DNA from 2 places in the Bordetella genomosp. 10 genome. Region 2 is predicted to be linked to the other one. Evidence: riboswitches for the same ligand, from Rfam matches in the RefSeq annotation. Region 2 holds a riboswitch; the other holds the start of a gene.
The links. A riboswitch is a leader RNA that binds a small molecule or an ion and turns the genes downstream of it on or off. The one in region 2 is predicted to bind fluoride.

Region 1: another riboswitch for fluoride. It lies ahead of CAL29_RS22565 (hypothetical protein); the one in region 2 lies ahead of CAL29_RS21100 (voltage-gated chloride channel family protein).

Annotation. Positions count from the first base shown of each region.
Region 1 is NZ_NEVM01000005.1:1,430,769-1,446,497, forward strand. It holds gene CAL29_RS22500 (ABC transporter ATP-binding protein) at 1-95, opposite strand, end outside; gene CAL29_RS22505 (ABC transporter ATP-binding protein) at 82-834, opposite strand; gene CAL29_RS22510 (branched-chain amino acid ABC transporter permease) at 839-1,792, opposite strand; gene CAL29_RS22515 (branched-chain amino acid ABC transporter permease) at 1,785-2,654, opposite strand; gene CAL29_RS22520 (ABC transporter substrate-binding protein) at 2,679-3,857, opposite strand; gene CAL29_RS22525 (FAD-dependent oxidoreductase) at 3,901-5,397, opposite strand; gene CAL29_RS22530 (aldehyde dehydrogenase) at 5,446-6,927, opposite strand; gene CAL29_RS22535 (LysR substrate-binding domain-containing protein) at 7,065-8,048, shown strand; gene CAL29_RS22540 (LysR family transcriptional regulator) at 8,008-8,922, opposite strand; gene CAL29_RS22545 (MarR family winged helix-turn-helix transcriptional regulator) at 8,942-9,406, opposite strand; gene CAL29_RS22550 (MFS transporter) at 9,606-11,162, shown strand; gene tnpA (IS200/IS605 family transposase) at 11,306-11,722, opposite strand; gene CAL29_RS22560 (RNA-guided endonuclease InsQ/TnpB family protein) at 11,745-13,007, shown strand; fluoride riboswitch at 13,048-13,109, shown strand; gene CAL29_RS22565 (hypothetical protein) at 13,160-13,624, shown strand; gene ilvD (dihydroxy-acid dehydratase) at 13,658-15,352, opposite strand; fluoride riboswitch at 15,408-15,471, opposite strand; gene CAL29_RS22575 (prenyltransferase/squalene oxidase repeat-containing protein) at 15,636-15,729, shown strand, end outside.
Region 2 is NZ_NEVM01000005.1:1,087,658-1,103,386, forward strand. It holds gene katG (catalase/peroxidase HPI) at 1-394, shown strand, start outside; gene CAL29_RS21045 (hypothetical protein) at 483-1,082, opposite strand; tRNA gene CAL29_RS21050 (tRNA-Arg) at 1,246-1,322, opposite strand; gene CAL29_RS21055 (thiamine pyrophosphate-binding protein) at 1,730-3,367, shown strand; gene CAL29_RS21060 (hypothetical protein) at 3,532-3,903, shown strand; gene CAL29_RS21065 (Na+/H+ antiporter) at 4,037-5,680, shown strand; partial or broken gene CAL29_RS21070 (hypothetical protein) at 5,727-6,101, shown strand; gene CAL29_RS21075 (YaiI/YqxD family protein) at 6,364-6,828, opposite strand; gene CAL29_RS21080 (extracellular catalytic domain type 1 short-chain-length polyhydroxyalkanoate depolymerase) at 6,978-8,102, opposite strand; gene CAL29_RS21085 (DMT family transporter) at 8,347-9,309, shown strand; gene CAL29_RS21090 (DUF190 domain-containing protein) at 9,328-9,651, opposite strand; gene CAL29_RS21095 (DUF190 domain-containing protein) at 9,677-10,060, opposite strand; gene CAL29_RS21100 (voltage-gated chloride channel family protein) at 10,083-11,393, opposite strand; fluoride riboswitch at 11,475-11,548, opposite strand; fluoride riboswitch at 11,639-11,717, shown strand; gene CAL29_RS21105 (MutS-related protein) at 11,875-13,413, shown strand; gene CAL29_RS21110 (MutS-related protein) at 13,410-14,987, shown strand; gene CAL29_RS21115 (histidine phosphatase family protein) at 15,033-15,656, opposite strand; gene CAL29_RS21120 (DUF190 domain-containing protein) at 15,724-15,729, opposite strand, start outside.

The sequences.
Region 1 (15,729 bases), 340 kb from region 2:
TTGCGCACGGCGATGTCGATGCCCGCCAGGGCGGGTACCCGGCCATGCCGCACCGTCAGGCCGGCGACCTCGAGCAGGATGTCAGGCTTGGCCAAGATATGCCTCCAGCACCGCCTTGTTATTGCGCACGGCCTCGGGCTCGCCCTCCGCCAGGCATTTGCCGTAGTTCAGGACCAGGATGCGATCGGAGACGGCCATCACGATATCCTGCACGTGCTCCACCAGCACGACGGCGATGCCCTCCGCGGCCAGCCCGCGCAAGACGATGCCGAGATGATGGCGGTCGCTGGGCGACAGCCCCACCGCCGGCTCGTCCAGCATGATGAGCTGCGCGTCCGCCACCAGGGCGCGGGCGATTTCGACCAGCCGCTGCTGCCCGAAGGAAAGATCCCCGGCGACGCGGTCGGCCAGTTCCTCGATGCCCAGGCGCGCCAGGATGGCGCGCGACCTGGCCACCGCCTCGCGCTCCGCGCGCCGCGCCGACGGCGCGCCGAGCGCGGTGCGCCAGAAGGCGTGCGGAATGGCGAGCTCGAGGCCGGTCAGCACGTTTTCCAGCACGGTCATCTCGCGCAGGATGCCGTTGTTCTGGAACGTGCGCCGGATGCCCAGCGCGGCAATGGCGTCGGGCGCCCGGTCCAGCAGGGACTGGCCCTTGTACGAGATCAGTCCCGAAGCCGGCCGCACGAAACCGGTGATGGCGTTGAACACCGTCGTCTTGCCGGCGCCGTTGGGCCCCATCATGGTGAAGACCTCGCCCTGCTCCACCTGGAACGACAGGTCGTTGACGGCGGTCAGGCCCGCGAAGCGCACCGTCATGTTCTCGACACGCAGCATGGGGCTACTCCTGGTACAGGCGCTCGCGCGCGCCCGGGATGCGGTCGGCGATCAGCCCGCCGATGCCGCGCGGCATCAGGAACAGCACCGCCATCAGCAGCAGGCTGAACACGATTTCCTCCAGGCCGGGAAAGTTGCGCAGCAGCTCCGGCGCGCCGGTCAGCAGCACGGCGCCGACGATGGAGCCGGCCAGGCTGCCCAGCCCGCCTATCATGACGATGGCGAAATGCATCAGCATCTGCGACAGGCCGAAGGTATCCGGCGAGACCCGTCCATTGAGCAAGGCGTACAGGCCGCCCGCCAGGCCGACGACCAGGCCGCTCCAGGCAAAGGCCACCACCTTGATGCGCAGCACCGCCACCCCGGTGGAGGCCGCCGCGGCTTCGTTGTTGCGCACCGCGACGAAGGCGCGCCCGATGCGCGATTTCACGAGGCAGCGGGTGGTGCCCAGGCCCAGCAGCACCACGAACAGGAAGACATAGTATTTGCCGGTCTCGTTCATGGCGCGGCCGAACAGCGCCACCTGCGGCACGTTGAAACCGCTGGCGCCATAGGTCAGGCCGTCGGCATGCACATATATCCAACGCATCAACTCGCCGAAGGCCAGGGTGACGATCGCCAGGTAGTAGCCACGCACGCGCAGGGCCGGCAGCCCGACGACCACGCCCGCCAGACCGCCGACCGCCGCGCAGACCGCCAGGGCCAGGGGATAAGGCAGCCCCAGGTGCGCCATCGACAGGCCCGCCGCGTAGGCGCCGATGCCGAAGAACGCGGCGTTGGCGAAGGCCAACTGGCCCAGGTAGCCGATCACCACATTGAAGCCGATGGCCGCCAGGCTGTACACCAGCATGGTGTTGACCACGAATTGCACATAGTTGTTCACGGCCAGCGGCAAGGCCAGCAGCAGCGCCAGCGCGGCCAGCCAGGGCAGCCTTCTCGTCCAGCGTCGTTCAGCCACGATCGCGTCTCCAGTTCCCAAGCAATCCTTGCGGACGGATCAGCAGCACGATGATGATGACCACATAGGCGGTGATTTCCACCAGCGCGCTGGATACATAGCCGCCCGCCAGGTTTTCCAGCACGCCCAGCGTGACCCCGCCCACCACCGCGCCCGGCAGCGAGCCGAATCCCCCCAGCGTCATGGCCGCGAAGCCGCGCACCAGCATGTGGCCGCCCATGTCCGGGTACACGAGGGTATTGGGCGCGATCAGGATGCCCGCCAGGGCGCCCATGGCCGCGCCCGCGCCCCACATCAGGTTGCGCAGCAAGGGCACGTTGATGCCGGACAGCGACGCGCCGCGCGGCGTCTCGGACGCGGCCTCCACCACCTTGCCCAGCTCCGTCTTCTGGAAGAACAGGAAGGACGTCGCCACGACCGCCAGCACCACGGCCATGATCAGCATGTCCTGCGGCGTCAGGACCACGTCGCCGAAGAACACCGGGTCGCCCGCCATCAAGGGCGGCAGCGCCACGACCTCCCGTCCGTAGAAGAAGCGCGCGATGCCCTTGAACAGGTAGGACAGCGCCACCGTCATCATGGCCAGGCTGATGTGCGGCGCGTGCTGCAGCGGCCGCATCAGCCCGCGCTCCACCGCCATGCCCGCCACGAACAGCAGGCACAGGGAAAACAGCAGGCTCAAGCCATAGCCCCAGCCCAGAGTCTGCAAGGGCACGAGCACCGCGAAGGCCCCGAGCATGAAGAACTCGCCATGGCAGAAATTGACCACGGTGGTGGAGCGGAAGAGGATGGTCATCCCCAGGGCGATGAGCGCATAGACGCATCCCACCGCGATGCCGCTGACGATCAGTTGCGCGAGCATGATGGCTAGTCGTCCGCGTGGCGCTCAATGACCGGCGGGATAGGCGGAGACGATGGTGGGCTTGCCGTCCTTCATGTAGATCATCTTCCCCTGCTTGATGCCCGCATGGTCCTGGGCCGTGAAGGTCAGGGGGCCCGACTGGATGCCTGGATCGAAATCATGCAGCTTGTCCAGCTCCGCCATGAACTTCTCGCGGGTCAGGTCCGGGCCGGCGTTCTTCAGCGCCTGCACGATCGCCAGCGCGCCCGTCATGCCCATGAAGCTCAAGGTCTCGACGGGATCCTTGGGATGGGCGGCGACGTAGATGTCCTTCCACTTCTTGAAGCCCGCGGAATCCAGCGTGGCCGACAAGGGATAGAACACATACAGATCCCGGGTCGCCGCCGGATTGCCGACACGCTTGACCATGTCCTCCAGCGACACGCCCTGCGTCGCGATGGTCGGCGCCTTGATGCCGTACTTGTTGGCGTCGCGCAGGTAGATCGTCAGCTCGGGCGGATACAGAATCGCCAGCACGGCGTCCGGCTTGGCGGCGCGCAGGCGCAGCAACTGCGAGGTGGCGTCGGTGCTGCCGCGTTCCAGGTAGACCGTCTCCACGGGCTCCAGGCCCCTGGCCTTCAACGCCGCGATGGCCGGCACGATGTGCGACTTGCCCCATTCGTCCGAGTGGCTGATGATGGCCACGCGCTTGGCGCCGGGCTTGGTCAGCGCGAAATCCACCATCGATTTCGCCACCGTGGCGGTGGTCGCGATCGGATGGTAGATATTGGCCTGGAAAGGCGTGGAGATATCCGTGCTGGCCGCGCCCAGGACCATGAAGGGCAGGTCGGGATGATTCTTCAGTTCCGGCTTGATCGCCATCACGGTGCCGCTGCACCAGCCGCCGTGGATCATGAAGACCCGGTCCTGCGCGATCAGCTTCTTGGTGGCCGCGATGGTCTTGTTGGGATCGCAGGCGTCGTCCTCGACCACCACCTCGATCTTGCGGCCGTTGATGCCGCCGTTGTCGTTGACGTTCTTGTAGATCGCCGTCGCCCCCAGCAGCGGCAGCGAGCCCACGGCCGTCGATCCCGTCAACGGGCCGAACATGCCGATGCGTATGGTGTCCTTGGTGACGCCCGGGACGTCGGCGGCGTGGCCGGCGAGCGGCAAGAGCGCGAACGCCGCCACCGCCAGGCGATGGCGCAGGTGTTTACCTAGCATGATTGTCTCCTTGTCGATTCTTGTGTCGTTTTTACTGTCGCTGTTACCGTCGTCTTTGCCTGGCCTGGCTGGCCTGGCTCGCGGCCGCCGCGCCGGACAGGCGTCCGAACACCGCCCCGCGCAACACGGACGTCGCGCCCGTGTAGGTTCCGTAGTACAGCCCCACGGTCTCGCCGGCGGCATACAGGCCGGGAATCGGATCGCCATCCGTATTGAGCACCTGGCCGTGGGTATTCACCTTCAGCCCGCCGAAGGTAAAGCAGTTGCCGCAGATGATCGGGTAGGCCATGTAGGGCGCCCGGTCGATGGGCCGGGCCCAGTTGGACTTGCGCGGCCGGTAGCCCTCGCTCGTGGCCAGGCCGTCGGTCCGCAAGGGATCGAACGCGCCGTCGCCGCAGGCGCCGTTGTAGGCATCGAGCGTGGCCCGCAGGCCGGCGGCATCCACGTCCAGCGCCACGGCCAGTTCCGCCACGCTCCCGGCGCGCACCGGCGGCTGGTCAGAACGCACGCAACTGCGCCAATTGGGCACGTCGTCGATGCGCGCATCGAACACCGCCCAGGCGATGCCGTCGGGCTGTTCGTGAATGACGCGCGTGATCGATTCGTAGGTCGCGTCCACGGTCGCGGGCGCCTCGTCGATGAAACGCTCGCCGCGCTTGTTCACCAGCACGCCGTAGTTGAAGACCAGCACGATGGGCTCGGGCGCGCCGGAGCGCGGATCGAGGGGTTCGGCGTGGAACTGGCCGAAATCCCCGGACGGCGCCGCGCCCGCGCTCAAGGCCATGCGCAGGCCCTCGCCCTTGTTGTAGTAGCCGCCGCGCGCCACCGGACGGAGATAACGCGCGCGCGGCCCCAGGTACTGCGTCAGCATTTCCGGGTTGCCCTCGAAGCCGCCGCAGGCCAGCACCGTGGCCGGCGCGCGCAGCGCGAAGGGAAGCCCGTCCGGGCCGGTCGCCCTGACGCCGGCGATGGCGCCGTCTTCATTGCGCAGGAATTCGCGCGCCGTCGTGCGGTAGAAGAAATCCGCGCCGTTCTTTTCGGCCCAGGCCGCCAGCGCCTCGACCAGCGCCAGGCCGCCGCCCACCGGCCCCATGCGGCTGGTGCAGGTCGTGATGAAATAACCCGGCAGGAAATCGAAGCGCACGCCGAAGGTCTTGAGCCAGGCGATCGCCTTGCCGGCGTTGTCGGCGAAGGTGGAGATCAGCTCGGGATCGGCGAAACCCAGCACCTTGACGATGGACGACCAGTTCTCGTAGGCGCCGGCGGCCTCGGACACCAGCTCCGGGTCCAGATAGTGCCCGGCGTTCTCGGCGAAGTGCGATTCGAAATCGTCGGCGACCTCCGATTCGCTTTTCATGCGCATCATGGCTTCGGTCCAACGCGTATTGCCACCCCGGTCCTCCAGCGGCGCGCGCTCGAGGATCGCCACGCGCGCGCCGGCCTGCATGGCGGTGACCGCGGCGCTCAATCCCGCGATGCCGCAACCGACCACGACGACGTCGTAGTCCCGGCTTTTGTTCTTGCTGTCTGTCTCGCTCATTGGTATACCCTCCTGTCGCTACGCCATCCCCCCCGGCGGCGTTATCGGTCAGTATTTGCGCACAAAAGGATTCGGCATATCCAGGTCGGAGGACATCCACACGCTCTTGACCTCCATGTACTCCTTCACCGATTCGAAGCCCCCTTCGCGTCCCAGGCCGCTGTCCTTGTATCCGCCGAACGGCGTCATGTAGCTGGTCGAGCGGTAATTATTGATCCACACCGTGCCGGCGCGCAGCTTTTCCGACATCAGCATGGCGCGATGCAGGCTCTTGGTCCAGACGCCGGCGGCCAGGCCGAAGCGGATGTCGTTGCCGATGCGGATGGCGTCGGCCTCGTCCTTGAACTTCAGCACCGCCAGCACCGGCCCGAACACCTCTTCCTGCGCGATGCGCATGTCGTTCCTCACGTCCGCGAAGATGGTCGGCTCGACGAACTGGCCCGCGCCGTATTCCGCCCCCGACAACGCGCGGCCGCCGGTCACGCAGCGCGCGCCTTCCTGCTTGGCGATGTCGATGTACTGCAGCACCTTTTCGTACTGCGGCCGCGTGGCCACGGGCCCGATCTGCGTATCGGCCTTCTTCGGATCGCCGATCTTGGCCGAGCGGGTGATTTTCTCGATCCTGGCCAGGAATTCGTCGTGGATGGACTCCTGGAGCAACAGGCGCGAGCCCGCCATGCAGGTCTGGCCGCCGGCCGAGAAAATGCCGGTGATGACCCCATTGGCCGCGCGGTCCAGATCGGCGTCGTCGAACACGATGTTGGGCGACTTGCCGCCCAGCTCCAGCGACACGCGCTTCAGGCCCTCGGCCGCCGTCGCGTACACGCGCCGGCCCGCCGCGTCGCCGCCGGTGAAGGCGACCCGGCCGACGTCCGGATGTCGGATCAGCGGCTCGCCGACTTCGGCGCCGTAGCCCGTCAGGACGTTGATGACCCCGGGCGGGAAGCCCACTTCCCTGGCCATCTCGGCCAGCACCAGCAGGGAAGCCGGCGTGAACTCCGAGGGCTTGCAGACGATGGTATTGCCCGCGCACAGCGCCGGCCCCAGCTTCCAGGCCGTCAGCAGAAGCGAGGAATTCCATGGGGTAATGCTGGCCACCACGCCGATCGGCTCGTAGCGCACGGTGTTGAACACGCCCGGCTTGTCCATCGGCACGACGTGTCCCTGGATTTTGTCCGCCAGGCCGCCGTAATAGTAGAAATACTTGGCGCAATACTTCACCTGGCCCAGCACTTCGCTCATCAGCTTGCCGTTGTCCCGGCTTTCCACTTCCGCCAGGCGCTGCGCCTCGCGCTCGACCCGCTCGCCCAGCTTGTAGATCAGGCGGCCGCGATCGCTGGCCGACATGCGCGACCAGGGCCCCTCCTCGAAGGCCGCCTTGGCGGCGGCCACGGCCCGATTCACGTCCGCCGCCCGGGCGCGCGGCACTTGCGCCCAGGGCTTGCCGCTGAACGGGTCGTCCGTCTCGAAGCACTCGCCGGCCTCGGCGTCCACCCATTCGTTGTCGATGAAAAGTTTGAAGTGCTCCATTTGCCCCGACCCTCTTCAATTGCGGTTATCGAATCAGTTCGTCGATTATGATCAGGTGGTCACAGGGACGGAACTGAGGAATCATCAGCAATAGATGCGGTTTCGTCATCGATCCGGCCCGGAGGGAGGAGACCCCCATGAAGCGCAAGATCCCGAGCACCGTGGCGCTGTCCATCTTCGAAGCGGCGGCGCGCCACGAGAACTTCGCCCGCGCGGCCGACGAGCTCTGCCTGTCCGAAAGCGCGGTCAGCCGCCAGATCGCCGCCCTGGAAACCTACCTGGACGCCCGGCTATTCACCCGCGTGGGACGGCAGGTGGTCCTGAACGACGCCGGCCGCTACTACGCCAACCGCATCGCGCCGCACCTGGAGGAGATCGAGCTCCACACCCAGACGTTGATGGCCAATCGCGGCGCCGGCGGCATACTCGAACTGGCGGTCATCCCGACCTTCTCCAGCCGCTGGCTGCTGCCGCGCCTGCATGAATTCCGCGCCCTGCATCCCGACATCACCCTCAACTTCAGCGAGAAGCCCGAGCCCTTCCTGTTTCGCGGCACGCATCTCGACGCGGCCCTGCATTTCGACCATCCCGCCTGGACCGGCGTGGTCAAGCTCGATCTCTTCGACGAAGAAGTGGTGCCGGTGCTGAGTCCGCGCCACTACAGCCTGGACGCGCTGAACGATCCGGCCGATCTCGGACGCCTCACCCTGCTGCACAAGGCCGGCAAGAACGACGTGTGGCGGCGCTGGTTCGAAACCGCCGGCGTGCGCGACGAGCGCGCCCTGCGCGGCATGCGCTTCGAGCTGTATTCGATGGTCATCGAGGCGGCCTGCGCGGGCCTGGGCGTGGGCCTGGTGCCGCGCTTCTATGTGGAACGCGAACTCAAGAGCGGCGATCTCGCCATTCCGTTCGACATCGCGGTCAAGCATGCCAAGCGCTATTGCCTGGTGTATCCCGAATACAAGAAGGAATCGCCGGCCGTCATCGCCTTCCGCGACTGGGTGGCGGGATTGGCGCGGCGGTTCTTGCGCGAGCATTCGGCGGGCCTGCCGTCGCTGCCCGCCCCGGGCGCCGATGCGCTCAGTGGTCCTTGCGATTCATCGCTTCGAATTTCTGCGTGATGAAATCCACGAAGACGCGCACGCGCGCCGGCAAGAGTCGGGAGGTCGTCACGATATACAGCGGCACGGGTTCGAGTTCCCAGTCGGGAAGCACCCGCTGGATGCGGCCGGTCCGCTCCAGCACGACGCCGTGCGTCTGGCCGAGCAGGCCGATGCCCATGTCCTGCGCGACGAGCTCGCGGATGACCCCGCGGCTGTTGGTCACCATGAGCGGCGTTGGCTTGACCCACTCGGTCGCCTCCCCATTCTTCAACACCCATCCCCTGACGGGATCCGGTTCCGGCGTGAACAGGCACTGATGCTTCATCAGGTCGGCGGGCGTCTCGGGGTGCCCGTAACGGGCCAGGTAGGCCTTGGACGCATAGAGCCGCCAGTTCAGCATGATCACGCGCCGGGCCACCAGGCGCGCCGTCGGCGGCGGCTCCCCGATGAAGATACTGGCGTCGAACCGCTCCCCCGCGAGATCCGGCAGGCCGGCGGTCAGGCAAAGGTCGAAAACGATCTGCGGGTAGGCCTCGCGGAACTGCGCGAACAGGGTGTCGACGAAGTAGACCGCGAAATCGCCCGGCATGCTGACCCGCAACTGGCCGGAGGGCGTGGAGTTCTCGCTGCCCAGTTCGGTGTTCACCGCGTAGGCCAGCCGCAGGAAGTCGTTGATCTGCGCCACGTAGCGCGCGCCCGTCTCGGTGAGCGTGACGCGGCGCGTGCTGCGGTTGAGCAACTGCACGCGCAGCTCCGCCTCGAACTCGGTGATGCGCCGCGACAAGGTCGACGTCGGGACGCCGGTCACCTCGGACGCCTTGGTGAAGCTGCCCGCCTTGGCGACTTCCGCGAACAGCGCCATGTCCCGCAGGCGATCGATCTCTTTCATCATGACTGCGAATCTCCCCTGCTCAGGTCCTGGCCTTGCTGTCGCTATACGCCTGGGCGCTGGCCTGGAGCCGGCGCAGCACCTTCACCGCGATATCGATTTCGCCGACCGGGATGTCGCTCAGCAGTTCCGCGCGCAACTGCTGCATGGCGTCGCCGAGTTCCTGCGCCAGCGCATCGCCCTCGGGAGAAAGCACGACGCTCTTGCTGCGGCGGTTGTCCTTGTGTTCCGTGCGCAACAGGACGCCCATCTCCTCGCCCTGGTCCAGGACGCGGACCATGGCCGCGGCGTTGATCCCGATCTCCTCGGCCAACAGCTTCTGCTGGGCGCTGCCGCCATGCCGCTTCAGGTACAGGACCACCAGCCCCAGCGACATGGAGAAGCCATAGTGGGACAGCACCGTCGTGGCCGCGCCCACCCAGGCGCGCCGCGCCGGCTGGACGGCGGCGGTCAACGATCTCATCAACTGGTCTTTGTTTGCGTGCATGGTATGTTGTTCGCCGGAAAGATGCGGAAAAACGGAGGAATAAGCCACCCAGGGCAAGGCGTTGGATCGATTATACATTTACAAGGCAACAGTTCACAAGTAAACTGTTCACTTGTCATGAAATCCATGGCGCCCTTTTCCCGGATCGGGGGTGGATAGGCCACTAGCCCGGATCCTCACGCTCAAAGACATCGCCGCAATGAAATTCTCCGCCGCCCGCGCCCGCGCCCTGACGCTCCGGCATCTGCGCAAGGATTTCTTCCCATGGGCCATCGCGCTCGCCGTGGGAATCGACTACTTCGACAACACCCTGTTCGGCACTTTCACCAGCTATATCGCGGGCGGCATCAATGCCTCTCCCGACGAACTCGTGTGGTCGTCCACGGCATACGCCACGGCATCGGTGCTGGGCATCGTGCAGCAGCAATGGCTGGCCGAGCGCCTGGGCTATCGCCGCTATCTCAGCATCTGCCTGCTGATGTTCGCCTTGGGCTCGCTGGCGGCCTCGTTGAGCGAATCGTCGCTCGAACTCGCCCTCGCGCGCGGTTTCCAGGGGTATTTCATCGGCCCGATGCTGGGCACCTGCCGCATCATGCTGCAAATGTGCTTCACGCCGCAGCAGCGCCCCGTGGCGACCCGCATCTTCCTGCTCAACATCCTGGTGGCAAGCGCGTCGGCGCCCTTGATAGGCGGGTACCTGGTCGCCTATTTCGACTGGCGCGCCCTCTTCATCTTCCCCACCATCGTGGGCGCCATACTGGCCGCATTCGCCTTTCTCATCGTCCCGCACGTCGGAAAGCTGCGCCCGGAACTCCGCAGCGCGACGCACCTGTGGCCGTACCTGGTCTTTGCCTGCGCCCTGGGCGGATTGCAGATCGTCGCGCAGCAGGTCCGCTTCGAGATTTTCAGCAGCTCGCCGATGTTTACGCTGCTGACGGTGGCCGGCGTCGCGGCGCTCGTCTGGGTGGCCCGGCAGCAATGGCGCCATCCGCGCCCCCTGCTGCGCCTGCACGCGCTGCGCGAAGGCCCCTACCGCATGGGGATGCTGCTGTACTCGTGCTATTACATGCTGACCAACGCCATCGGCTACCTGGTCGCGCGCATGATCCAGGGCGGCTATGGCTACCCCGTGGAGAACGCCGGCCGCCTGATGGGCCTGACGTCGTTCGGGTCGGTGGTCATGGCGCTTCTCTATTTCCGCTACGCGAAGCTGGTCCCCAGCAAGAAACTGCTGATCGTCCCCGGCTTCGTGATGGCCGCCGCGGTCTGTCTATGGATGAGCCTGCTGCCGCCCGACGCCAGCACCGGGTGGCTGCTGCCGCCGCTGATCGTCCGCGGCTTCCTGCTGATGTTCATCGCCCTGCCGACCGCCAGCGTCGCGTTCCAGATTTTTTCCAACGACGAATTCAATCACGGCTACCGCTTCAAGAACATCGTCAAGCAGTTGTCGTACTCCTTGTCCACGGCGGTCGTGATCATTCTCGAACAGCACCGGATCGCCGTCCACCAGACGACCCTGACCGAATTCGCCAACCCCTCGAACCCCGTCTTCAACACCACGGCGCAAACCATGGTCCGCACCTTCGAGGGGCGCGGCTACGATCCCGCCACCGCGGGGCATCTCGTCCTCGAATGGTTGAACGGCGTCATCGCCCACCAGGCGACTTTCCTGAGCCTGCTCGACGGCTTCGACGTCATGATCGTCCTGGCGATCATCGCCGGACTGCTCGCCATGCTGCAACGCCAGATACGCTGACCGCAAGCAGCGTCTCCCGATGAGCGACGGCGATGGCGCGCCATCGCGGGCTGCGGGCTGCGGGCTTGACCCGGTGCGCGGCAAGCCTCGGCGTTCAGGCCGGGGAAGAATAGCGCGGACGCCGTAGGCGTCCTTTGCTGCGGTCAGCGTGGCGTCTGCTGCTGCTCGATGTACTGCCGGATGATCTCGATAGGCGCACCACCGCAGCTTCCGGCGAAGTAGGACGGCGACCACAGCGCACCGCCCCATAGCTTCTTGCGGATGCTCGGGTAGTTCTTCTTGCGGATCATGCGGCTGGAAACACCTTTCAGGCTGTTCACCAGCGCCGACACGGCCACTTTCGGCGGATAGTTCACCAACAGGTGAACGTGATCGTCCTCACCGTCGAACGCCACCAGTTCCGCCTCGAAGTCGGCACAGACGCTGGTGAAGATGCTGTGCAGGTCGTCCAAGATGTTCTTGGTGAACACCTCGCGGCGGTATTTAGTCACGAAGACCAAATGGACGTGCATCAGAAAAACGCAGTGCCGTCCGTGTCGAATATCGTTGTCATTGAGCATAGGCCAAGAGTATGATTCAGCCATGCAACGACTTCAAGCCTGCAAGTTTGCGCTACGCCCAGACGGTCGGCAGGAGCGGCAAATGCGCCGCTTCGCTGGCTCGTGCCGGGTCGTGTTCAACGAGGCGTTGTCATTGCAGAAGGCGCGTTACGAGGCGGGCAAGAAGAAACTTGGCTACGCCGGGTTGTGCAAGGAACTCACAGCATGGCGCAACGGTGCGCTGCTGCCCTCGGGGCGCACCGCCCCTTGGCTGGCCGATGGGCCGGTACACACACAGCAACAGACGCTCAAGGATTTGGAGCGGGCCTACACCAACTTCTTCGCCAAGCGGGCCGACTTCCCGCGCTTCAAGAAGAAGGGTCAGTCCGACAGCCTCCGCTACCCCGATCCGAAGCAGATCAAGCTCGATCAGGGCAATTCCCGCGTCTTCCTGCCCAAGCTGGGCTGGCTGCGCTATCGCAACAGCCGGGATGTGCTGGGTGCGGTGAAGAATGTCACCGTGAGCCTGTCTTGCGGCAAGTGGTTCGTCAGCATTCAGACCGAACGCGAGTTCGAGCAGCCCGTACCCAACGGTGGCGCGGTTGGCATCGACATGGGTATCGCCCGGTTCGCCACGCTCTCGGACGGCACGTTCTACGCGCCACTCAACAGTTTCAAGCGGCATGAGACTGCTTTGCGCAAGGCGCAGCAGGCAATGAGCCGCAAGACCAGGTTCAGCAACAACTGGAACAAGGCGAGAGCCCGTGTCCAGCGCATCCATACCCGCATCGGTAACGCTCGCCGCGACTTCCTGCACAAGACCACGACCACGATCAGCCAAAACCACGCGATAGTGTGCGTCGAGGACTTGCAGGTGCGGAATATGTCCAGGTCAGCGGCAGGCACGGCAGATGCGCCGGGAAGAAACGTGCGGGCCAAGTCCGGCCTGAACAAGTCCATCCTCGATCAGGGCTGGTTCGAGTTCCGCCGCCAACTGGATTACAAGCTGGCGTGCAACGGCGGGCATCTCATCGCCGTGCCGCCGCAGAACACGAGCCGCACCTGTCCGTGCTGCGGCCATGTATCGGCGGAGAACCGGCAGACGCAAGAGCGGTTCGCGTGCGTCGAATGTGGCTTCGAGGAAAATGCCGATTTGGTCGGCGCGATCAATGTTCTCAGGGCGGGGCACGCCCGTTGCGCCTGTGAAGTGAGCGGTGCGGTTATGCCGCCAGCAACAGGAACCCACCGAAGCGACTCATCCCGGCTCGATGCCGGGTTGAGCACCGTAGGAATCTCCCGACTTTAGGCGGGGGAGGATGTCAAGAACGTATCGGCGTTACTTATCGTTCCACCCAGGGGATGGAGTTCCCCTTCAATTGCCGCTCTGGCTGATGACTCCTACCGTGCTCATACCCAAGGTCATCCCTATCGACTTCTTCGCAGCCTGGAGCCACCGTCATGGATGAAGCAAGAAACAATGCCCTGATCCACCTCTACAAGAACAACGTAGAGCTATTCCAGAAGCTTACCGACCTGATGGACCGGTCGGGACGGCAATGGACCGAGCAGCAGCGAAAACACCTGCGCGCCGCGATCGCGGACACGGAGATGGAGCTGATGGAATTGCTCTCGGTCGCCGATACGTCGACGCTCGTCGCCACGCAGGCGCGGATCGTCCAGCGCCACTGGGAAGGACGCCAGCGCCTGCTCCAGGATCTGTTGCAGGACATCGCGTCGGGATCGGAGATGAAAGGCGAGCTGATGGCCGCGCTCACCGAGTGGTACCAGGGCGTACTGGGCATGGGCGCCGCCGACATGACGCCCATCACCGCCCCGTGGATCGCCTACCTGAACCAGTTCTCATCGCTGATGCCGCGCGCGCCGGAAGATGCCGGCGGCAAACGGCCTTCGCGGGGGAAGTGAAGCGCGGCGGGGGCGATGCCGCCCCCGCCACGTTCACCCCTCGAACTTGTCCAGGACCGCGCCCGTACTCGCGCTCGACACGTTGAAGGCGAATTTCGCCTGGACGCCCCGCGCGTATCGCGGCGCGGGCGGCGTCCACTTGCGCCGGCGCGCGTCGAGCTCGGCCTGCGGCACGTTCAATTCCAATAGCAAGGCGTTGGCATCGATCGTGATCGAATCGCCTTCCTCGACCAAAGCGATATTGCCGCCCACGGCCGCCTCGGGCGCCACGTGCCCCACCACCATGCCCCAGGTGCCGCCGGAAAACCTGCCGTCCGTGACCAGCCCCACGCTCTCGCCCAGGCCGGCGCCGATCAGCGCGCTGGTGGGCGCCAGCATCTCGGGCATGCCGGGACCGCCCTTCGGACCCAGGTAGCGCAGCACCATCACGTCTCCGGGCCGGATCCTGCCTTCGAGTATGGCCTGCAAGGCGGACTGCTCGTCGTCGAACACCCGGGCCGGCCCCGTCATCGCGGGATTCTTCAAGCCGGATATCTTGGCGACCGAGCCTTCCAGGCTGAGATTGCCCTTCAGGATCGCCAGATGCCCTTCCGCATAGACGGGATCGTCGACGGCGTGAATGACGGCCTGGTCCGCGGCCGGGCGATCGGGGACGTCCTTCAAGACTTCCTCGACCGTCTTGCCCGTGATCGTCATGCAATCTCCGTGCAGCAGGCCGGCGTTGAGCAACAGCTTCATCACCTGCGGGATGCCGCCGGCGCGATGCAGGTCGACGGCGAGGTAGGCGCCGCTCGGCTTCATGTCGCAGAGCACCGGCGTGCGTTGCCGGATGCGCTCGAAATCGTCGATGCCGAACGCCACCTCGGCGGCATGGGCGATGGCCAGCAGGTGCAGCACGGCATTGGTCGATCCCCCCGTCGCCATGACCACGGCCACGGCATTCTCCAGCGACTTCCGGGTGACGATGTCGCGCGGCTTCAGGCCGTCGCGCACGGCCTGCAACAACACCCTGGCCGACTCGCGCGCCGACTCGCGTTTCTCGTCATGCGGATTGGCCATGGTCGACGAATACGGCAGCGACATGCCCATGGCCTCGATGGCGCTGGACATGGTGTTGGCGGTATACATGCCGCCGCAGGAACCCGTTCCCGGAATGGCCTTGCGTTCGATGGCGGCCAGGTCGTCGTCGCTGAGCATGCCCGCGGCGTTCTGTCCCACGGCCTCGAAGACGCTGACGATGTTCAGCTCCTTGCCTTTCCAATGGCCGGGCAGGATGGTGCCGCCGTATACGTAGATGGCCGGGACGTTGGCCCGCAGGATGCCCATCATGCCGCCCGGCATGTTCTTGTCGCAGCCGCCGACCACCACCACGCCGTCCATCCATTGCGCCTGCACGCAGGTCTCGATGCAATCCGCGATGACTTCCCGGCTGACGAGGCTGTACTTCATGCCCTCGGTCCCCATGGCCATGCCGTCGGCCACCGTGGGCGTGCCGAATACCTGGGCATTTCCGCCGGCCGCCTCGATGCCTTCGATGGCCGCGTCGGCCAAGGGCTGGAGGCCCGAATTACAGGGGGTAATGGTGCTGTGGCCATTGGCCACGCCGATCATGGGTTTGGCGAAATCGGTGTACTTGTACCCCATCGCGTAATACATCGACCGGTTCGGGGCGCGCGACTTGCCCTCGGTGATGTTCGCGCTGCGCGCATTGGCTTTTTTCTGTGTCATGGTCCACCCCATTGCGCGGGTGCCGGGACGAACCCCTACCCACGCCCGCTTATGGCGATTCGTAGGAGTCATCAGCCAAAATGGCGCTTGTAAGGGGGAACCCCATCCCCACGCGAACAATAAATAATACGCCTGTGCGGGTCAATAGGCGGGTCAATAGGCGGGATGCCGTGGCGGCGGCCGGACCGGACTTCATGGTGCTACCATTTTCACGCGATACGCATCAGCAGGAAGCGCCGCCGGCGCCTTGCCGGCGGCGCCGCATCTTCGTCATCGAGCGTGCATGGATTCCTCACCCCTCGCCGAACGCTTGCCGCCCATGCGCCTGCGGGCGCGCGACTATCTGCTGTCGCGCCAGTCGCCGGAAGGGGGGTTTT
Region 2 (15,729 bases):
CGATCGCGCGCAACTGCTGACGCTGACGGCCCCCGAGATGACCGTCCTCGTCGGCGGCCTGCGGGTCCTGGGCGTCCAGGCCGGCGCGGAAACGCATGGCGCGTTCACCGACCGTCCGGGCGCGCTGTCCAACGACTTCTTCCGCAACCTGCTCGACATGGGCACGGCATGGAAACCCCGGTCGCCGGCCCGCGACGTCTTCGAAGGCCGCGACCGCAAGACGGGCCAGGCCAAATGGACGGGCACGCGCGTCGACCTGGTCTTCGGCGCCGACTCCCGCCTGCGCGCCTTGTGCGAGGTCTATGCCAGCGCGGACGCGGAGAAGAAGTTCGTCGACGACTTCGTCAAGGCCTGGGTCAAGGTGATGAACCTGGATCGCTTCGATCTGGCTTGAATTTGACTTGAGCCGGATGTCGGTTCGGCTTTGAACCGACGCGGCGCCGGGACCTCTCATCACTCACGAGACTCAGGCCCGGCGCCTTTCAGAACAGCTTCCGGGCCTGCACGCTGATGCTGAAGACGTTGCCCGGGTCCTGGTACTGCGCCGCATCCTGTTCGCCGATGTCGATGCGCTCCATCTCGTCGGCGGCATACGACTTCTTCGAAAAATAGCGCACCACCTTGCCGGTGGCGAGCAGCTTGTCCTTGTACAGCGCGGGCGAGAAGTTCACCTTGTGGCGATGGAGGTCGGCGCTGACGGCCACCAGGGTCCAGTGGCACACGCCCTGGCCGTAATAATCCTCGTCCTTGGGCAGGTCGAAGACCAGCTCCCCGCGGTAGGTGTTCGGCGCGACGCGACGCAGTTCGATCGGCGCGCGGTACTCGGGAACGATGGTCGCGCCCGTGAAGCGGGTCAAGGGCACGCAATTCGGCGTGTCCACGACATAATCGGCATAGCCCTGGACCGGTTCGAACGCCAGCGAGGGATCGCTGACGGTGGCCGTGATCTCGTATTTCATCCGGGCATCCGGATTGAGCTTGATATCGGGCTTCCTGCCGGCCGCGGCCTGCGCGGACAGCGAAGACGCGGCTGCAAACGTGGCAGCGAGACTCAACAGAACCGGACCGAACCGCAACGCCATTCCTATCTCCTGTTTCTTGCCCGCCCGTGGCCCACCGCCGCGCGCCGGCGCAATGCATCAACAAGTGCCGGAAAACGAAAGAAGAAAAACGAAAACAAAACGAAAAGCGGCTTGAAGGATAAACCTTCAAGCCGCTTTGACCGCTATACGACACGGTGGAATTTGGCGCGCCCGGCAGGATTCGAACCCACGACCCCTTGGTTCGTAGCCAAGTACTCTATCCAACTGAGCTACGGGCGCTTTGGTAAAGAAGAAAGATTTTAGCACAACTTTTTGCGGGTAGCTCGTGTATTTCACACTCGCTGCAAATCGCTGCGCGGCTTTTTCTCACCGCCTTGCCGGAACATTTGCGTACCCGATTTGTTTTCGTGTCCGCGTTCAAGCAAGAACGCGACTATAGCACGGTTTTTTTAACGCGTGCAAGTCGAAGGGAGAAATCGTTGGAGAGGCAGGAGAAATCCGGTCCGGCGCCAAGCGGAAATGCCGGCATGAAGTCCCGCGCAGCGCCGCATCCCGCCGCCGGAACGCGCGACGTGCGACAGGCCGCGCCCCTGACGGATGCGGCCGGCGCAGGCACAATAGCGGCATGGCCTCACCGGCGCCGGCGCGCGCCGCGCGCCCAAGAATCAACAACAGGAGACCGCCTCATGTCCGTCCCTCGCAATGGCGCCGCGGCGCTGGCGTCCACGCTGGCCGCGGCCGGCGTCAGGCGCTTGTTCACGCTGTCCGGCAATCACATCATGCCGGTATTCGACGCCTGCCTGGACGCCGGCATCGAATTGCTGCATACGCGCCATGAAGCCGCGGCCGTCCATATGGCCGACGCCTGGGCCCGGCTGACCGGCGAACCCGGCGTGGCCCTGGTGACGGGCGGCCCGGGCCATGCCAATGCGGTGTCCGCCCTCTATACCGCCAGCATGGCCGAGTCGCCCGTGGTGCTGCTGTCCGGCCACGCGCCGCACGCGCAACTGGGCATGGGCGCCTTCCAGGAAATGCGCCAGACCGATATCGCGGCGCCCCTGGCCAAGGCCGCCACGCTGGCCGCCAGCGCCGACAGCCTGCCGGCGGACATGCTGCGGGCGCTGCGCCTGGCAGGTTCCGGCCGCCCCGGTCCGGTGCACCTGAGCCTGCCGACGGACGCGCTGGAGGCCGCCTGTACGCAGCCGCTGCCCGAGCAGACCGGCGCCGGCCTTGCCGCGCCCCTTGCCCAGGCGCTGCCCGCGGATACCGCGCGCGCCGTCCTGGATACCCTCGCGCAAGCGCGGCGCCCCCTGATCCTGACCGGTCCCGCGGCCATGCGCGGCGCGGACCAGCAAGCGGCCAACGCGCTGGAGGCGGCCTGCGGCATTCCCGTCATCGGCATGCAAAGCCCGCGCGGCGTCGCCGACCCCGCGCTGGGCGCTTTCGCCGAAATCCTGGCGCAGGCCGATTGCATCCTGCTGCTCGGCAAGCGCCTGGACTTCACCCTGAAATTCGGCGCGGCTCCCGCCATCGCGGCCGCCTGCGCCTTCCTGCAGATCGATGCGGACGCCGTCGAATTCGAACGCAGCCGCCGCGCGGTCGGCGAGCGCCTGGGGCTGACCGCGCAGGCCGACCACGGCACGGCGCTGGCGGCGCTGCGCGACGCCTGCGCCGGCTACACGCCGCGCCATGCGGCCTGGACCGCCGACGTGCGCGCCGCCCTCGCCTACCGTCCCGCCGCCTGGGCCACGGCGACGGCGAAGCAACAGGGACGCCTGCATCCCTACCAGGCGCTGGCGCCCGTCCAGGCCCTGCTGGATCGCCACCCGAACGCCGTGCTGGTGGCGGACGGCGGCGAAATCGGACAGTGGGCGCAAGCCATCCTGCACGCGCCGGACAAGGTATTCAACGGCGTCGCCGGCTCCATCGGCGCGGCGCTGCCCTTCGCGGCGGCGGCCAGCCTGGCGCGCCCGGGCGCGCCGGTCGTGGCGGTGCTGGGCGACGGCACCTTCGGCTTTCACGCGGCGGAGATCGACACCGCCGTGCGCTACCGCCTGCCCTTCATCGCCGTCGTCGGCAACGACGCGCGCTGGAACGCGGAATACCAGATCCAGCTACGCGAGTACGGGCCGGAACGCACCGTGGGCTGCGAGCTGCTCCCCACGCGCTACGACCTCGTCACGCAAGCCTTCGGCGGCCACGGCAGCCTGGTGACGATGGCGGAAGCGGTCACGCCGGCGCTGGCGCAGGCGCGCGGCTGCGGCCTGCCGGCCTGCGTCAACGTCATGATCGAAGGCCTGCCCGCGCCGGTGGTGCGCCGGTAGCCGAACGACGCGCGCGTGAATCCGGCGCAAACCCGATGCATGGCGGCCAGCGCGCGCGAAATACAAAACGGCGGCAATCTTGACATAATCGGCAACTGGCGGGGGCCGGCGACTCCCGTCTTTTATCGTCCGTGCCGACAGCCCGTCCCAACAAGGAGATCCGTATGCGCATTTCCCGTGTCCTTCCCTCGCTCGTGTTCGCCCTGGCCTGCGGACCCGCGGCCCATGCCGCGGGCGTGGCCTTCATGAACAACACCATCGTCGCCCGCATCCCCGCGCAGGAGTGGCCGCAGTTCGAGAAGACGGTGGCGCAATCGCTGAACGACTCGCCCGACGGCGCCGCCACCACGTGGACCAGCCATACGAAGCGCATGCGCGGCGGCCCGGTGACCGTGACGCTGACGCCCAGCAATACGACGCGGGAAGGACGCTGCCGCCTGATGTCGGCCGAGGTCTCGCAACAATCCGCGCGGGAGCACTGGCAATTCCTGTTCTGCAAGAACGCGGAAGGCGCCTGGCGCGCCAGCAGCGACTGACCGGGAGAACGGACGGCCGCGCCGGACGGTAAAGGTAAACTTCCTTCCTTCCCCCTGCCCGGCAAGGGGGAGCGCCCTATCGTGAGAAGATAGCCCCGGAAAACACACGAAACCCAGCGGAAGGATGGAAGTTATGGAAGCAATCGGGATCACCCTGGCGATGTTCGCCGCCGTGCTGGTCAGCGGCATGGTGGTCCGGGTACTACCGGTAGCCGTGCCCTTGCCGCTGGTGCAGATCGCCCTTGGCGCCCTGATCTCCAGTTTTTCCGATCACGGCGTGCGGCTCGACCCGGAAGTCTTCTTCCTGCTGTTCCTGCCCCCCTTGCTGTTTCTCGACGGCTGGCGCATTCCGAAGGAAGGCGTGCTGCGCGACAAGTACTCCATCCTCGAACTGGCGTTCGGCCTGGTGTTCATCACGGTGCTGGGCGTCGGCTACTTCATCCACTGGATGATTCCGGCCATGCCCTTGCCGGTGGCCTTCGCGCTGGCGGCCATCGTCTCGCCCACGGATCCGGTGGCGGTGTCGGCCATCACGCAGCGGGTCGCCATCCCCAAGCGCGTCATGCACGTGCTCGAAGGCGAGTCGCTGCTGAACGACGCCAGCGGCCTGGTCGCCTTCCGCTTCGCGGTCATGGCGGCCGTATCGGGCAGCTTCTCCCTGGGTTCGGCCGCCGTGTCCTTCCTGTGGGTGGCCATCGGCGGCCTGGCGGCCGGCGCGATCTTCACGATCCTGGTGACCGCCGCCAAGAACCTGTTCACCCGCAACTTCGGCGAGGAGCCGGGCTCCGAGATCCTGCTCAGCCTGATCATTCCTTTCGGCGCCTACGAACTGGCCGAGCACATCGGGGCCTCGGGCATCCTTGCCGCGGTGGCCGCCGGCGTGGCCATGAGCTACGTGGAGCTGTCCGGCAAGGCCATGGCCATCACGCGCATCCAGCGCAATGCCGTGTGGAACATGCTGCAGTTCACGCTCAACGGCATCATGTTCGTCCTATTGGGCGAACAACTGCCCGCCATCTTCAACGGCGCCGTCGGCGTGGTGCGGGACACCGGACACCTGAATCCCTGGTGGCTGCTGGCCTACGCGCTGGCCATCAACGTGGCGCTGGCGGCCTTGCGGTTCGGCTGGGTGTGGCTCTCGCTGGCCATCGGCCGCCGGATCGCCGCGCGCCGGGGCACCCTGGCGCCGCAGCCCAGCATACGGCTCATGCTGGCGGTATCGCTGGCCGGCGTGCGCGGCGCCATTACGCTGGCGGGCGTGCTGACGCTGCCCTTCGTGGTGGACAGCGGCGAGCCCTTCCCCGCCCGCGACCTCGCCATCTTCCTGGCCGCCACCGTCATCATCGTCTCGCTGCTCACGGCCAGCATCGGCCTGCCGCGCCTGCTGCGCGGGCTGGACGTGCCGGAAGAAGGAGAGCACCATCGCCAGGAAGACCTGGCCAACGCGGCGGCGCGGGAAGCCGCGCTAAAGAGCATCGAGGCCACGGCGCACGAGCTGACGATCAAGAATCCCCAGACCGATCCCACGATCTATACGGAAGTGGCCACCCGCCTGATGAACAGCATCCAGCAACGCGCCACCGGCGGCCGGGACCAGGAGGTGGAGCCGGAGGTCATCAAGCTGCAGCAGGAAATCGAACGCCAGATGCGGCTCGCCGCGCTGGCTGCTTCGCGCGGCGAGCTTTACCGCATGGCGCGCCACGGCAAGCTGTCGGACGAAATGGCGCGCGAGATGGTGAAGGGAATAGATTTGCAGGAAGCGCGCCTGCGGGCTTGACGGCGGCCCGGCGCGCCGCCCCCGATTGCAAGAAAGGAGTTCTTCCATGGCGCCGGCCTCCAATTCGCTCGCCTGGGTTTTCGACGTCTTCGAAGGCGAGGAGACCTACCTGTCCAAACCCATGTTCGGCTGCCTGGCCGCCTACGTCGACGGCCTGCTGTGCCTGGTCGCCGCGGACCGCGGCGCACCCTGGGATGGCCTGCTCGTATGCACCTCGCAAGACCGCCATGCGGCGCTCGTCGAGGAATTGCCGGCCCTGCGCCGGCATCCGGTGCTCGGCAAGTGGCTCTACGTCCCGGAATCCGATCCCGAGTTCGAGCACACCGCCCGGCGGACGACGGCGCTGGTGCTGGCCCGCGACGAACGGATCGGCGTCGAGCCCAGGCCCAGGCGGCGCGGCGGGGCCGCCGCGCTTCCCAAGGCCTCGCGGACGGGCAAGCGCGCCGATGCCGCGCAAGAGAAAATACCGTTGTCCAGGCCCCTGGGGCTGGGCGATCCCGACGACGGCCAGGGCCGGGCATTGGACCCGTTCACCGGCAAGCGCGGCAAAGCGGTCAAAGGACGCGGGCGACGATAGCGGCACCCCTCACGACGCCGGCATCGCGTAGTGGGTCGCCTGCCGCGCGCCCATCGCAACGCTCGAATGACGTTCGAATGACGCTCGAATGTCGATCAGACGCCGCTCAAGCGGCGCCGGGCCGCCTGGCGTGCCGCGCGAGGAAGCGGTCCAGTTGCCCGGCGAACGCCCTGCCGTCCTGCTGCGAGTACGAGGAAGGCCCGCCCGTCTCCACGCCCGCGCTGCGCAGTTGATCCATCACGTCCCGCATCGTCAGGCGCTCCTGTATGTTTTCACGCGTGAACCAGTTTCCGCGCGGGTCCAGCACGTGGGCCTGCTTGTCGAGCGCGGCGGCGGCCAGGGGAATGTCGGCCGTGATGATGAGATCGCCCGGCCCCGCCATCTCGACGATGCGGGCGTCCGCCACGTCGAAGCCCGCCGGCACCTGCACCGCCTTGATGAAAGGCGAAGGCGGCGTGCGCAGGTACTGGTTCGCCACCAGCGTGACGCACACCTCGACCCGCCGCGCGGCGCGAAACAATATTTCCTTGACGACGCCGGGACAGGCGTCCGCGTCAACCAGCACCTGCATCGCGTTCTTCCGCCAGCAACAAAGGGCCTCCATCTTACCGCCCCGCCCGCTCGCGAGCCGCGGCGACAGCCGAAGCCATCGCGCGGATCCGCGACGCCCCCATTGCGTGCGAAGGCGCGCTCATGGGCGCGCCCCTCCGCAACACGGCGCTAGCCCGCGCGCTTGCGCCCCTTGAAAAACCGCCACATCAGCAGCGAGGCATTGGGCCCCTGCCTGGAATGGAAGCGTATGCGGCCGTCGCCGCCGCTCCAGGCGTGGCCCAACCCGGGCACTTCGCACAGGCTCACGACGGGCCCGCGCCGGCTCGGCGCGTCCATGCGCAGATAGCGGCGGGCGCTGCCGGCGTCCTTTTCCTGGGACGGAGCGGCATCGTCGCCGCCGGCGTCCATGCCGTTGACCCACGCCATCTGCTCGAACAACTGGTGTCCGTTGCGCTTGTCCACCACCACGTCGTCATCCCCCTGCAGGATGATGGCGGGCATGCCGGGAAACGTCTCGCGATCCACCATGAGGGAGGCCATGGCCTGGTCCGGCGTCGCCTCGGCGCCGTGGCGCATCACGCGCAAGCCCTGGCCGGCGTTGTGCGCGCCGCCCAGCGCGGCACCCGAGTGCATGCCCACGGCGGCGAACAGGTCCGGATGCCGCAAGGCCGTCAGCGCCGCCATGCCCGCGCCGGCGGACAGGCCGGCGATGTACACGCGAGCGGGGTCGGCCTGGTAGTCCGCCACCGCGGCGGCCGCGATGCCGGCAATGGCGTCCGCTTCCGCGTAGCCATGGGCGGAGTCCGGCTGGTACCAGTGCCAGCAGCGGTTGTGCTGCCCGCGCCGCGATTGCTGCGGATAGACCAGCAGCAGCCCTTCGCGATCCGCCACGCGGTGCATGCGCGTCCCCACCGCGAAATCCCGGGCGGTCTGCTCGCAGCCGTGCAACATCACCAGCACCGGGCATCCCTTGCGCAATCGCGGCGGCGCGTAGACGAAATAGGACAGGCGCACCGGCCATACGCCGGGGACGGGAGGCGTTCGATACACGCGCGTCTTCCACGTCCCCGCGAACGCGGCGGCGTCGAACTCCGGCCCGGCGCCGGCGGCCGCCTTGTCCACGGACGCGCGTTTCCTGGCGGCCTTGGCGCTCGCCTGGGAAGCCGAGGCCGAGGACTGCCGCATCACCTCCTTGAACAGCGCGTGCGGCGCCAGGCGCCAGGCCGTGCGCTGCAGGCGCGCCATCTTGCGGACGGCGGAGAAAAACAGCGCGGACGATTTGTTTCGGGTCACGATCAACCTGGGTACATGCGGAATCAGCCCATTAAATCGGATTTGCTGCAATGCAGCAACCACGATTCACAAGATGTCACGCTTGACGCGCGTTGCCTGGGGAGCGCTTGGCCTCGTGGACCATTTTTCAGCTTCAAGACAGATTCCGGGCCGGCAAGCCCCCGCCAAGCGCATCGACGGAAGCCCTCCCCGCGGCCGGCCTCCGCTTGTTGGACAATAGCGGATTCCCGCCTTCCCGACCGCCATGTCCCGACCCGATTCCTCCCTGGCCACGCGCCTCCTGCCCTGGGCCGCCCTGCTGCTGCCGTCGCTGTTCTGGGCGGGCAACTTCATCGCGGGCCGGGCGATGCGCGATGCCGTCACGCCGATGACGCTGGCGCTGGGCCGCTGGCTGATCGCGCTGGCCTGCCTGCTGCCCTTCGCGTGGCGCGGCATGCGCCGCGACGCCAGGCGCTACCTGGCGCATCGCTGGCTGATCCTCGGCACCGCCGTGACCGGCGTGGCGGCGTTCAGCTCGCTGGTCTACGTCGGCCTGCACACCACCACCGCCAGCAACGGCCTGCTGCTCAACTCCCTGATTCCGCTGCTGATCGTGCTGGCCGGCGCGGTGTTCTACCGGCAGCGCCTCACGCTCGGCCAGGGCGTGGGGCTGGCGCTGTCCTTCGCCGGCGTGCTCACGCTGGTGCTGCAGGGGCAGTGGACGCAATGGCGGCAGGTGTCCCTGGTCCCGGGCGACGGCATCCTGCTCGTCGCCATGGTCTGCTTCGCCTTCTACACCCTGTGGCTGCGGCAGTTGCCGCCCGAACTGGACCGCCTGGGCCTGACGGCCACGCAGATCGCCGTCGCCATCCTCGTGCTGCTGCCTTTCTGGCTGGCCGAACGCGCGGGCGGCACGCGCACCGAATGGACCCTGGCCAGCGGCGCGGCCCTGGCCTATGTGGGCATCTTCCCGTCGGTGGGGGCCTATCTTCTCTACACGCGGGCCGTGCAGCACTTCGGGCCGGCGCGCGCCGGCCTGAGCATCCACCTGATTCCCGTCTTCGGCGTCGTGCTGTCCGCCCTGCTGCTGCACGAACGGCTGCATGCCTGGCATGCGGCCGGCATCGCCGCCATCGCGGCCGGCCTGGTCTGCTCCAACCTGGCCCCGGCGCGCCCGGGCGCCCTGATCGGGAAGACCGGCGCGCCCGCCCCGGACAAGCCACGCTAGGCGCCGGGCGCGCCGGCCTTATTTTTCGCCCTTCCCCATCCGGCCGAACTCGACCGCCGTCTTCACGAAGAAGACGTCGATGTCTTCCTGCTCCAGCGCGGCGATGAACGCGTCGCCCTTGTCCTCGGCGATGGCCACCGTCACGCCCACCGGCTGGTCGGCGAGTTCGAAGAAATGCGCGGAATGGATCCGGCCGTCTTGCCCGAAACCCTCCGCCGCGCTGAACATCGTGCCGCCCAGCGCGCCGTGTTCGCGCGCGAACGTCAACAGCCATTCGGCCAGCGGCGTCTTGCCATGGCGGCGGTCTTGCTGGGTATAGAAAACCAACTGGTAGCCTTTCATCGGTCACCTCCAGGAGTAATAGGAGTCAGGCGGCCGCCGCGTTCGCCGCGTGCTCGTTCACGCCGTGGATCAGGGGCAGCTCGCACTTCAGCAACACCGCCTTCACCTTGTGCAGTTCGGCGGCATGGTCGCGCAGGAACTTGCGCAGCACGGTCTCGCTGTCGACCAGTTCGACGCATTGGGGATGCCGCATGGCAACGACCTCGGGATGATGGTGCGTGATCTTCTGTCCTTGCAGATAGCCGGCGTGGATGGTGTGCAGCACGGCCTGGCTGATGCCCGACTTCTTGGCGGCGACCAGCAAATGGTGGGCCAGGGCGGGCGCGCTCAGGTGGTGCCAGAAGCGGGTGGCGGTGGCGCGGGCGGAATTGGGGAAATAGAGCCGCAGCGCGGCGTGATCGTTCGTCATGATGTCAGTGAAAGTCGAGGATTTATTTTTCGGCGGGAACCACGGCTTGCTTGCCGAGGGTCTTGCGATAGGCGGCCAGTTCGGAAATGCGCAGCCCCTCGGGCAGCATCCGGTGCTTGGCGTGTCCCACCCGCTGGGCGTGGTAGATACCCGTATGGCCGGAAAAGTGATAGGCGGCGATGCAGGCCACGGCGGCGAAGGGCGCGATCGACGGGCCGAACAGCTCGATGGCCATCACGATGGTGGCGATGGGCGTGTTGGCGGCGCCCGCGAACACGGCCACGAAGCCCAGGCCCGCCAGCATCGAATACGGCAGGTGCAGCAGCGGCGCCAGCGCATTGCCGAAGGTCGCGCCGATGTAGAACAGCGGGGTCACCTCGCCGCCCTTGAAGCCGGTCCCCAGCGAAGTCACCGTGAACGCCAGCTTGCCCAGGAAGTCCCAGGACGACAGCGGGTGCTGGAAGGCCTCGACGATGGTCGGTATGCCCAGCCCGATGTAGCGGTCCGCGCCGAGCGCCCACACCGCCACCGCGACGACGAGGCCGCCGAGGAAGGGGCGCAGCGGCGCATAGGGCACGTGCCGTTTCATGAAGGCGCCCAGCGCGTGCGCGCTGTTGGCGAACACCATGCCGATCACGCCGAACAGGATGCCGGCGACGACGACGCCCAGCATGCTCGCCAGGCCCACGGGCACGACCTGGGTGACGACGTAGTGGGTGTGCTCCACGCCCCACAGCAGCCCGATCTGGTCCGCCGCGATGGCGGCGACGAAGCACGGGAACAGGGCGTCGTAGCGCATCCTGCCGATGGCCAGCACTTCGAGTCCGAAGATGGCCCCCGCCAGCGGCGTGCCGAAGACCGAGGAAAAGCCCGCCGCGATGCCCGCCATGAGCATGATGCGGCGATCCTCGGGGCGCAGGCGCAGCATGCGGGTGAGCTGGTCGGCGAGCGCGCCGCCCATCTGCACCGCGGTGCCTTCACGGCCGACCGACGCGCCGAACAGGTGGGAGATGACGGTGCCGCCGAAGACCAGCGGCACCATGCGCAAAGGGATGGTTTTCTTGGGGTCGTGGATTTCGTCGATGATGAGGTTGTTTCCCGCCTCGACCGGCCGGCCCATCCGCAGGTAGCACCACCCGACGACGAAGCCGGCCACCGGAAGCAGCCAGATGAGCGCGCGGTGCGCTTCGCGGGTGGCCGTCGCCCAGTTCAGGGCATGCAGGAAGACGGCGGAGGCGCTGCCTGCCAGGCAGGCGACGAGAAAGGAGATGACCAGCCATTTGCCCGCGTAGGGCAGGAGATCCAGTTGTTCGAATTTGGATGAGTGTCGCATGTGATCATGTGTAGGGTGCCTTGCGCACCTGACCACCGGACTGCGAGACGCAAAAGTTGCCCACAGCCCTGAGGCGATCAGGGACCTGTAGGCATCATCAGCCGCGTATGAAGGACCGCGGCGGTTGACGGAGGAATGCCATCTCCGGAAAGACGCGAGACTTTAGCAAAATTGCCCGGCGCTGACAATTCGCGCGGGCGGCGCGCCGCCCTTGGCTGGCGCGACTGTCGGCACATTGCTACACTCGGATGGACGGAGATGGCATTCCTCCGTTAACCGCCTCCCGGCGCCGTCAGCCGGTCGGCTGATGATGCCTACATCGCCCCCGAGGGGCCGGTGTGGGCATGTTTCTCCCCCCTCCTCTCCCCTTGGGCCCCGGATCAGCATCGCGGCTTGCGCATTCTTGCCGCCCCGCCTTGGTGCACCGATCCTCGCGCGCGCGCGTCCGGCCGACGCGGCGCGGCAGGAACAGGAGGCCTGAATGCCGTACTACAGCGTGCTCTTCCAGGACCCGGCCGCGGCGGATGCGGTATGGGCCGCGCCGCCCCCGGCGCCCGAATTTTTCGGCGACCTGAATCTGGACCAGGCGGTGCGCCACGCCATCTCGCCGCGCGAGCAGTACGACCTGGCGCCCTTCTTCCACGCTCCCCTGCACAGCCGCGAGGACATCGCCTATCGCCACGAGGTCTTCCGCGACATGGAGGACGCCTCGCTGGTCAACGACCTGGAGCGGTTCACCGAGGCCATGCGGCAGATGCGCACGCACGCCGAACAGACCGCCAAGCTCTACCATCCCCTGCAACGCCAGCGCTGGTTCGTCGAGACGGTGCTGCGCTACTGCAAGGCCGCGCTCACGCTGTTCGACTCGCTCGAATCCGCGGCGCTGCGCTCGCACGCGCTGCTGGGCCTGCGGGACTACCTGGACGGCTATCTCGCCTCGCCCGCCTTCACCGGCCTGCACGGCACGGCGCAGCAGGTGCTCAACGACCTGGACGGCGTCGCCTATACGGTCCAGATCGACGGCCCCACCTTCATCGTGCGCAACTACGAGGACGAGCAGGACTACAGCCAGGTCATCGCCTCGGTCTTCGAGAAATTCCGCCAGGGCGAGGTCAAGGACTACCGGGTGGAGTTTCGCGACTATCCCGACATGAACCATATCGAGTCCCAGGTGCTGGAGTTCGTGGCGCAGCTCAACCCCGCCATATTCGCGCGCCTGGCCGAATTCGAGGCCGGCCACCAGGATTTCCAGGACACCACCGTCACGCGTTTCGACCGCGAGGTCCAGTTCTACCTGGCCTACCGGGAGCTGATCGCCCGCTTCGAGACCATCGACCACGGCTTCTGCTACCCGGAAATCTCCACCGACAAGACGGTGCGCTGCGTCGACGGCTTCGACCTGGCGCTGGGATGGGCGCTGCTGACCGCCGGCAAGCGCGTGGTCCGCAACGACATGGCGCTCGAGCACGGCGAACGCATGATCGTGGTGACGGGGCCCAACCAGGGCGGCAAGACCACGTTCGCCCGCATGTTCGGCCAGTTGCACTACCTGGCCGCGCTGGGCTGTCCGGTGCCGGCCACGTCGGCCACGCTCTACCTGTGCGACCGCATCTTCACGCACTTCGAGCCCCAGGAAGACATCGGCACGCTCAGCGGCAAGCTGCAGGACGACCTCATGCGCATCCGCCGCATCCTGGACGAGGCCACGCCGTCGAGCATCGTCATCATGAACGAGATCTTCACCTCGACGACGCTGGCCGACGCGCTTTTCCTGAGCCAGCGCGTCCTGGAGCGGGCCATGGCGCTGGACCTCATCGGCGTGTGGGTCACCTTCATCGACGAAGTGGCCTCGCGCGACGGCCGGGTGGTGAGCATGATCAGCACCGTGAACCCGGCGCAGCCGACGCAGCGCACCTTCAAGGTCGTGCGCGGGCCGGCCGAAGGCATGGCCTATGCCCTGTCCCTGGCCGCCAAGTATGGATTGACCTTCGATCGAATCCGGGAGCGCATCGCCTCATGAAAGCCTATCTCATGCACCACGACCGCGATTTCGATCCGCGCCGCCCCTTGCCGCTGAACGGCCGCGACCTGCTCGACGACCTGGAGCTGCACGGCATGCTGGAGACGATGGCCGCCGACGACGAGCTCGTGCTGGACGTCTGCCGCGCCGCGCTGCTGGGCGCGACGCGCAGCGACGCCGAGACCATCCGCCACCGGCAGCAGGTCCTGGCCGACGCCCTGGCGCACCCGCAGTTCATCCGCGACCTGTACACGCTGGCCACCAGCGCGCAGGAAGTGCGCAAGAAAGGATACTGGGGGCTTTCGCTGCACCATGCCTCGGGGGTGCTGCACGGCGCGGTCGACTTCGTCGGCAACATCATTCCCCTGCTGCGGCAGGTCCGCATGCTGGCCGCCGAGGGCGGCGTCAACTTCCAGTCCGAGGGACTGCGCCGCCTGTTCTCGATGCTGGAGGCGGAGCTTTCCGACGACTATATCGCCCTGGTGCAGCAGCACCTGAAGACCTTGAAGTTCTCCCATGGCTTCGTCATGAGCGCGCGCATCGGCCAGGGGAACAAGGGACGCGACTACGTGATCCGCACGCCCAACCCCGACACGCGCGGCTGGATACGGCGGCTGTTCGACCGCCGCCTGCCGCCCCAGCACTACACGCTGTCGCCGCGCGACGAGGCGGGCGCGCGGGCCCTGTCGGAGCTGGGCGACCGCGGCATCGACCCGGTGGCCAACGCCGTGGCGCAATCGGCGGAGCACATCATGAGCTTCTTCATGATGCTACGCACCGAACTGGCCTTCTACATCGGCTGCATCAACCTGCACGAACGCCTGATGGCCGAAGGCCAGCCGGTATGCATGCCCCGGCCCCTGCCCCAGGACGAACGCCGCCTCGCCTTCAACGGGCTCGCGGACCTGGCCCTGGTGCTCAAGCTCGGCCGCAAGGTCGTGGCCAACGACCTCGCCGCCGACGGCCGCGACCTGGTCATCATCACCGGCGCGAACCAGGGGGGCAAATCCTCCTTCCTGCGCGGCATCGGCGCGGCGCAACTGATGATGCAGTCGGGCATGTTCGTCACGGCCGCCGCCTTCAGCGCCAACCTGTGCAACGGCATCTACACGCACTACAAGCGCGAGGAAGACGCCGGCATGGAAAGCGGCAAGTTCGACGAGGAGCTCAAGCGCATGAGCCAGATCGTGGATCTCATCGCCGGCGACGCGCTGGTCCTGTTCAACGAGTCGTTCGCCGCCACCAACGAGCGCGAAGGGGCGGAGATCGCGCGGCAGATCGTCGACGCCCTGTTGAGCCGGCGCATCAAGGTGCTGTTCGTCAGCCACCAGTTCGAGTTCTCGCACGGCTTCCTGCGCCGGGGACTGCCGAACGCGCTGTTCCTGCGCGCCCAGCGCCAGGACGACGGCGCGCGCACCTTCAAGATCGCGGAAGGAGAGCCGCTGCAAACCAGCTACGGCCTGGACCTGTATCGCAACATCTTCGGCGCCGACGCGGCGCCGGCGGACGGCGAGACCCCCGCGCCGGTCCCGGAAGCCGAGGGCGAGGCCGAGCGGCGCGAAACGGTCCCGTGACGCCCCGGCGGTCGGCACGCGTCGTCGATACCGGACCGCCCTCGCCTACTTCGGCCGGATGCCCTCCAGGTGGGCCGTGTCGTTGATACGGACGACCTGGATGCCGCGCGGACCGATCTCGATCTCGTTGATGCAGCAGGGACTCTGGGCCAGCGTCCAGTAGGCGGACAAAGGCTGGTCCAGCAACTGCAACAGCAGCGCGCGGTTCACGCTATCGTGCCCGACGAGGAAGACCTCGCCGCGCGGATGGCGCGCCAGCACGTCCCGCAAGCCATCGGCCGTGCGCGCGACCAGGTCCTGCAACGACTCGCCGCCGGGAAACCGTATCAGGTGCGGACGCTCGAACCATAGGCGATAGAGATCCGCCGCGTCCCGCCGGACGTCTTCATGCGCCTTTCCCTGCCACTGGCCGTAGTCGATGTCGTGCAGACCTTCGAGCGGCTGCCCCGCGACGCCCAGCGCGCGCGTAATGGGAAGGGCCGTCTGCACGCAGCGGCCCAGCGGGCTCGTGTACAGCGCGGCGGGCTTGCCGCGCCGCGCCAGGCGGCCGGCCAGGGCCTCGGCCTGTTCCTGCCCGAGGGCGCTGAGCGGCAGCTCGGCCCGGCCCCGGAAGCGCTCCGGGGCGATGCCCTCGACGTGGCCGTGGCGCATGAGAAGAAGCGTGGTCAATGCGTGCAACCTCTACGAAAAAATAAACCCACTGAAAAGGCCATCAAAAAAGCCATCAAAAAAGTCACTACAG